DNA from 2 places in the Streptomyces sp. NPDC054932 genome. Region 1 is predicted to be linked to the other one. Evidence: predicted binding sites of a transcription regulator. Region 1 holds the regulator's gene; the other holds the start of a gene.
The links. The regulator HrcA, encoded in region 1, represses chaperone genes, less so after heat shock. The targets are predictions, from matches to a motif close to TTNGCACTCNGNNNNNCNGAGTGCNAA.
Positions count from the first base shown of each region.

Region 2: the regulator HrcA is predicted to act here: its motif matches at 2,043-2,069, upstream of groL (chaperonin GroEL).

Region 1 is NZ_JBSGXU010000028.1:54,300-57,706, reverse strand. Features, by position in the region: gene dnaJ (molecular chaperone DnaJ) at 142-1,281, opposite strand; gene hrcA (heat-inducible transcriptional repressor HrcA) at 1,282-2,298, opposite strand; gene ACWGE1_RS11105 (MBL fold metallo-hydrolase) at 2,445-3,170, shown strand; gene ACWGE1_RS11100 (DUF3097 domain-containing protein) at 3,199-3,407, shown strand, end outside.
Region 2 is NZ_JBSGXU010000035.1:25,009-28,415, reverse strand. Features, by position in the region: gene ACWGE1_RS12875 (Uma2 family endonuclease) at 1-197, shown strand, start outside; gene groL (chaperonin GroEL) at 290-1,912, opposite strand; gene ACWGE1_RS12865 (cold-shock protein) at 2,241-2,447, opposite strand; gene ACWGE1_RS12860 (MoaD/ThiS family protein) at 2,865-3,143, opposite strand; gene thrC (threonine synthase) at 3,180-3,407, opposite strand, start outside.

The sequences.
Region 1 (3,407 bases):
CGTCCCGCGCGGGGGGCCGAATCATGGCATTCGCCTGGCATAGTCCGCTTCCCGGCGGCTCTCCGGCCGCCGTCCGGCTCATGCGACGAGCCCGGCCCGGGGAATCCCCGGGCCGGGCTCGTGACGGTGGTGCCGGTTCGGTCAGCGACCGTTGAAGGCGTCCTTCAGCCGGCTGAACAGTCCCTGCTGACCCGGCGCGAACTGGCCCATCGGCCGCTCCTCGCCGCGCAGCTTCGCCAGCTGGCGCAGCAGGTCCTCCTGCTGGGCGTCCAGCTTCCCCGGGGTGGTGACCTCGACGTGGACGATCAGGTCGCCGCGTCCGCCGCCGCGCAGGTGCGTGACGCCGCGCCCGTGCAGCGGGATCGCCTGGCCGGACCCGGTGCCGGGCCGGATGTCGATCTCCTCCAGCCCGTCCAGCGTCTCCAGCGGGCACTTGGTGCCCAGCGCGGCCGCCGTCATGGGGATGGTCACCGTGCAGTGCAGGTCGTCCCCGCGCCGCTGGAAGGTCGGGTGCGCCAGCTCGTGGATCTCCACGTACAGGTCGCCGGCGGGTCCGCCGCCGGGGCCGACCTCGCCCTCGCCCGCGAGCTGGATCCTGGTGCCGTTCTCGACACCGGCCGGGATCTTGACCGTGAGGCTGCGGCGGGAACGGACCCGGCCGTCGCCCGCGCACTCGTGGCACGGGGTCGGGACCACGGTGCCGAAGCCCTGGCACTGCGGGCAGGGGCGCGAGGTCATGACCTGGCCCAGGAAGGACCGGGTGACCTGCGAGACCTCACCGCGGCCGCGGCACATGTCACATGTCTGCGCCGAGGTGCCGGGGGCGGCACCTTCGCCGGAGCAGGTGTTGCAGACGACGGCCGTATCGACCTGGATGTCCTTGGTGGTCCCGAAGGCCGCCTCGTCCAGCTCCAGATCGAGGCGGATCATCGCGTCCTGGCCGCGCCGGGTGCGCGAGCGCGGGCCGCGCTGCGAGGCCTGGCCGAAGAAGGCGTCCATGATGTCGGAGAAGTTGCCGAAGCCACCCGCTCCGAAGCCGCCCGCTCCGCCACCGCCGCCCGAGGAGGACAGCGGGTCGCCGCCGAGGTCGTAGACCTGCTTCTTCTGCGGGTCCGAGAGCACCTCGTAGGCCGCGTTGATCTCCTTGAAGCGCTCCTGCGTCTTCGGGTCCGGATTCACATCCGGGTGGAGTTCACGCGCGAGGCGCCGGAAGGCCTTCTTGATCTCGTCCTGCGATGCGTCGCGGCGCACGCCGAGAACGGCGTAGTAGTCCGTGGCCACTTACGACTCCGCCAGGATCTGTCCGACGTAACGTGCCACTGCGCGTACCGCTCCCATCGTTCCGGGGTAGTCCATGCGGGTCGGTCCGACCACGCCGAGTTTGGCGACTGCTTCGCCGCCCGAACCGTAACCGACCGAGACGACCGACGTGGAGTTCAGTCCCTCGTAGGCGTTCTCGTGCCCGATCCGTACGGCCATTCCCGACTCATTGGCCTCGCCCAGCAGCTTGAGGAGCACGACCTGCTCCTCGAGCGCTTCGAGCACCGGCCTGATCGTCAGGGGAAAATCGTGTCCGAAGCGGGTGAGATTGGCGGTTCCGCCGATCATCAGCCGCTCTTCTGCTTCCTCGACCAGGGTTTCGAGGAGTGTCGCGAGCACGGTGGAGACCGTGCCGCGGTCCTCGGCCTCGAAGGACTCGGGGAGATCCTGGACGAGCGGGGGCACATCGGTGAAGCGGCGCCCGACGACCCGGCTGTTGAGCCGGGCCCGCAGGTCCGCCAGCGAGGTCTCCCCGAAGGGGCCCGGGCAGTCGATGAGCCGCTGCTCGACCCGCCCGGTGTCCGTGATCAGTACGAGCATCAGGCGCGCGGGAGCCAGCGAGAGCAGCTCCACGTGCCGGACCGTCGAACGGGTCAGGCTCGGGTACTGGACCACGGCGACCTGCCGGGTGAGCTGAGCGAGCAGCCGCACCGTGCGGCCGACCACGTCGTCGAGGTCGACGGCGCCGTCGAGGAAGTTCTGGATGGCCCGGCGCTCGGGCGACGACAGCGGCTTGACCCCCGCCAGCTTGTCGACGAAGAGCCGGTAGCCCTTGTCGGTGGGGATCCGGCCGGCGCTGGTGTGGGGCTGGGCGATGTAGCCCTCCTCCTCCAGCACGGCCATGTCGTTGCGCACGGTGGCGGGCGAGACGCCGAGCCGGTGCCGCTCGGTGAGCGCCTTGGAGCCGACCGGCTCCTCCGTCCCGACGTAGTCCTGGACGATGGCGCGCAGCACTTCGAGTCTGCGTTCGCTGAGCATCGCGCACACCTCCAGCTGTGGTCCGTTGCCGTGTTCTGCCGTGTTCGTTGGCACTCTGATCGTTCGAGTGCCAGAGAGCCCCCGCTCAGTGTACGGCCGGGCGGTAAGCCCCTGGCAAGGGAGGCCCGCCAGGGTAGCGTCGCCGCATGGACGTGCGTTGGGAAGAGTCCGGCTGGGAACGGCTGACCGGACGGGCGGGCCGGCGACGGCTGCCGGTGTGGGACTGCACCGTGGGACTGGTGGTGGGACAGGAGTCGGTCCTCCTGATCGACCCCGGTTCCTGCGTGCGCGAGGGCGTGCAGGTGCGGGCCGAGGCGGAGCGGCTGGCGGGCCGGCGCGTGACCCATATCGCATTCACGCACGGTCATTTCGATCACGTCCTGGGCGGGGCGGCCTTCTCCGGGGCCGAGGTGTTCGGTGCGGTCGGGCTGGCCTCGGTGCTGTCGACGGGGCGCGAGGAGCTGCGCGGGGACGCGGTGCGGCACGGGCTCGCGGAGGCGGAGGCGGCCGAGGCGGTGGACCTGCTGGTGCTGCCCCGGCACGCGGTCTCCGGCGAGTGGACGCTGGAACTGGGCGGCGTACAGGTGCTGCTGGCCAACGTGGGGCCCGGGCACACCGGGCACGACCTGGCCGTCTTCGTGCCGGGCGAGCGCGAGGTGGTCTTCTGCGGGGACCTGGTCGAGGAGTCGGGCGAGCCCTCGGTGGGCCCGGACGCCACGCCCCGGCAGTGGCCCGCCGCCCTGGACCGGCTGCTGTCGCTGGGCGGGGACGACGCACTGTACGTACCGGGTCACGGAGCGGTGGTCGCCGCGGACTTCGTCCGTGCGCAACGCGCCACACTCGCAGCCCGTTTCGGCGTGTCGGAGGTATGACGCGCGCAGCTCTCCTACTGTCGGCCGGATGCGCGAGTACTCCCCCGACCTGACCCCGCAGTGGAAGCGACCCAAGGCCGTGCCGGAGGTGGCGGCGGACCCCGACCTCGTGGTCGAGGTGGCGGGTACGGACTTCTGCGGCGCGGTGGTGGCCTGCGAGGCGGGCACGGTGACCCTGGAGGACCGCTTCGGCAGGCGGCGGGTGTTCCCGATGGAGCCGCGGGGGTTCCTGCTGGA
Region 2 (3,407 bases), on a different contig from region 1:
CCGACTGGACCGAAAAGCTGGACGTGTACGGCCGACTCGTACCTGTCCACATGGTCGTCGACATGCAGGACTCGGAGATCACCTGCTTCTGGGACCCCTCCCCGCACGGGTACCGCTCCCGTACGACGGTGTCCTTCGGCGAACCCCTGCACGTCCCGGACCCCTTCGGCTTCGACATCGACAGCTCGGGCTTCTGACGACATCCGAAACGCCCGAGGGCGGCACCCCCGTGGGGGTGCCGCCCTCGTTCGAGAACAGCCGATCAACCAGTGGCCGGAGCCGGGGTCGATCAGAAGTCCATGTCACCACCCGGCATGCCGCCGCCCGCGGGGGCACCGGCCTTCTCGGGCTTGTCGGCGATGACGGCCTCGGTGGTGAGGAACAGCGCGGCGATCGACGCGGCGTTCTGCAGGGCGGAGCGCGTGACCTTCGCCGGGTCGATGATGCCCTCGGCGATCATGTCGACGTACTCGCCGGTCGCGGCGTTCAGGCCGTGACCGATCGGCAGGTTGCGCACCTTCTCGACGACGACGCCACCCTCGAGACCACCGTTGACGGCGATCTGCTTGAGCGGGGCCTCCAGCGCGAGCTTCACGGCGTTGGCGCCGGTCGCCTCGTCACCCTCGAGCTCCAGCTTCTCGAAGACCGCGGAGGCCTGCAGCAGGGCCACGCCACCACCGGCGACGATGCCCTCCTCGACGGCCGCCTTCGCGTTGCGAACGGCGTCCTCGATGCGGTGCTTGCGCTCCTTGAGCTCGACCTCGGTCGCGGCGCCGGCCTTGATGACGGCCACGCCGCCGGCCAGCTTCGCGAGGCGCTCCTGGAGCTTCTCGCGGTCGTAGTCCGAGTCGGAGTTCTCGATCTCGGCGCGGATCTGGTTCACGCGACCGGCGACCTGGTCGCTGTCACCGGCACCGTCGACGATGGTGGTCTCGTCCTTGGTGATGACGACCTTGCGGGCGCGGCCGAGCAGGTCGAGACCGGCGTTCTCCAGCTTGAGGCCGACCTCCTCGGAGATGACCGTGCCGCCCGTGAGGATGGCGATGTCACCGAGCATGGCCTTGCGGCGGTCACCGAAGCCCGGGGCCTTGACGGCGACGGACTTGAAGGTGCCACGGATCTTGTTGACGACCAGGGTCGACAGGGCCTCGCCCTCGACGTCCTCGGCGATGATCAGCAGCGGCTTGCCGGACTGCATGACCTTCTCCAGGAGCGGCAGCAGGTCCTTGACCGAGCCGATCTTGGAGTTGACGATCAGGATGTACGGGTCGTCGAGGGACGACTCCATGCGCTCCATGTCGGTGGCGAAGTACGCCGAGATGTAGCCCTTGTCGAAGCGCATGCCCTCGGTGAGCTCCAGCTCCAGACCGAAGGTCTGGGACTCCTCGACGGTGATGACGCCTTCCTTGCCGACCTTGTCCATGGCCTCGGCGATGAGCTCGCCGATCTGGGTGTCGGCGGCGGAGATGGAGGCCGTCGAAGCGATCTGCTCCTTGGTCTCGACATCCTTGGCCTGGGCGAGCAGGGCGGCGGAGACGGCCTCGACGGCCTTCTCGATACCACGCTTGAGGGCCATCGGGTTGGCACCGGCGGCCACGTTGCGCAGGCCCTCGCGGACCAGCGCCTGGGCCAGCACGGTGGCGGTGGTCGTACCGTCGCCGGCGACGTCGTCCGTCTTCTTGGCGACTTCCTTGACCAGCTCGGCGCCGATCTTCTCGTACGGGTCCTCGAGCTCGATCTCCTTGGCGATGGAGACACCATCGTTGGTGATCGTGGGGGCGCCCCACTTCTTCTCAAGGACGACGTTGCGACCCTTGGGGCCAAGGGTGACCTTGACGGCGTCGGCGAGCTGGTTCATCCCACGCTCGAGGCCGCGGCGGGCCTCCTCGTCGAACGCAATGATCTTGGCCATCTGAAGTGGTCCTCCCGGACAGCGGTGGATTGCTCCCAGGACCGCGCCCGCGCCCGCGACGGACGGCCTGCGTGCCCGGCGGTTCCTTCCCACCGGACCCTGCGGGCCTCACCGACCCGGTCCTCGTTCAGTAGCACTCTCACCGGGAGAGTGCTAACGCCAATGATTAGCACTCGACCCCTCCGAGTGCAAGCGGCTCGGGGGAACGCCCCGCTACTACCGGGCACACGCACGAGGGGCCCCCATCCCGTGTCCAGGATGTGGGCCCCTCGTGCGGTCCTGCAGGTCTTCAACGAAAGCTGTGTGTCGGCGGTCGATCGCGCCAGGACTAGCCGAGTGCGAGTTTGACCATGTCCGCCTGCGGACCCTTCTGGCCCTGCGAGATCTCGAACTCGACCCGCTGACCCTCTTCAAGGGTGCGGTACCCGTCCATCTGGATGGCGCTGTAGTGGACGAACACATCCGCACCACCGTCGACCGCGATGAAGCCGTAGCCCTTCTCCGCGTTGAACCACTTGACGGTGCCCTGAGCCATGCCTAACTCCCCTATTACTGGCCCTTGCGCAGGAACGCACTTCGCGATCCCGGGTCAGAACTTGCGTCGGAACGCGTCGACCGAGGCTGAATGTATCTGCGCGGATGCTGTCTGCAACAGGTCAATCCGATGAGAATTCTGGACACCGAGAAACATTGAAATAGAGTGAAAATTTGCCATACTCCAGGGCAACTCGGGCCCGACATATCTCGCCAAAGCCCCATACCGCACTTGCACATTGGCCCGATGTCGACCCTCACGCGGCCCGTTCATATGCGGCGGGCAAGAACAGCGGAGGGGACTTCCCCAACCCTACCGTGCCCAATCAAGCAGAATTGCCCCCTCCGCTTTTAGCGGAGGGGGCAATTTCGGTTTGCGCGTGTCACCTGGAGGTGACCCGGGAGGCGATCCGGGGAATCAGCAGCCGCCGGCCACGGCCGGGATGATCGAGACGCCGGCGCCGTCCGGCGTCACCGCCTGCAGCCCGCCCTCGAAACGCACGTCGTCGTCGTTCACGTAGACGTTCACGAAGCGGCGCAGCTTGCCCTGGTCGTCCAGGACGCGCGCGGCGATGCCCGGGTGGTTCTTCTCCAGGGACTCGATGACCTCGGAGAGGGTCGCGCCCTCGGCCGGGACCTCGGCGGCGCCGCCGGTGTAGGTGCGCAGGATGGTGGGGATGCGGACGTTGACGCTCATGGCGCTACTGCCTTTCCGGGAGTACGTGGAGGGTGGTCAGGCCAGGCCGGCGGCGCGGAACGCGTCCAGGCTCGGGCGGATGGTGGCGGTCTGCCCGCTGTCCGCGGCCACCGCCTCCAGGGTCTTGAGGCCGTCACCGGTGTTGAGGACGACGGTGGTCAGCGTCGGGTCGAGCTGCCCGTTGTCGATGAGCTTCTTCGTGACGCCGACGGTCACACCGCCCGCGGTCTCGGCGAAGATGCCCTCGGTCTGCGCGAGGATCTT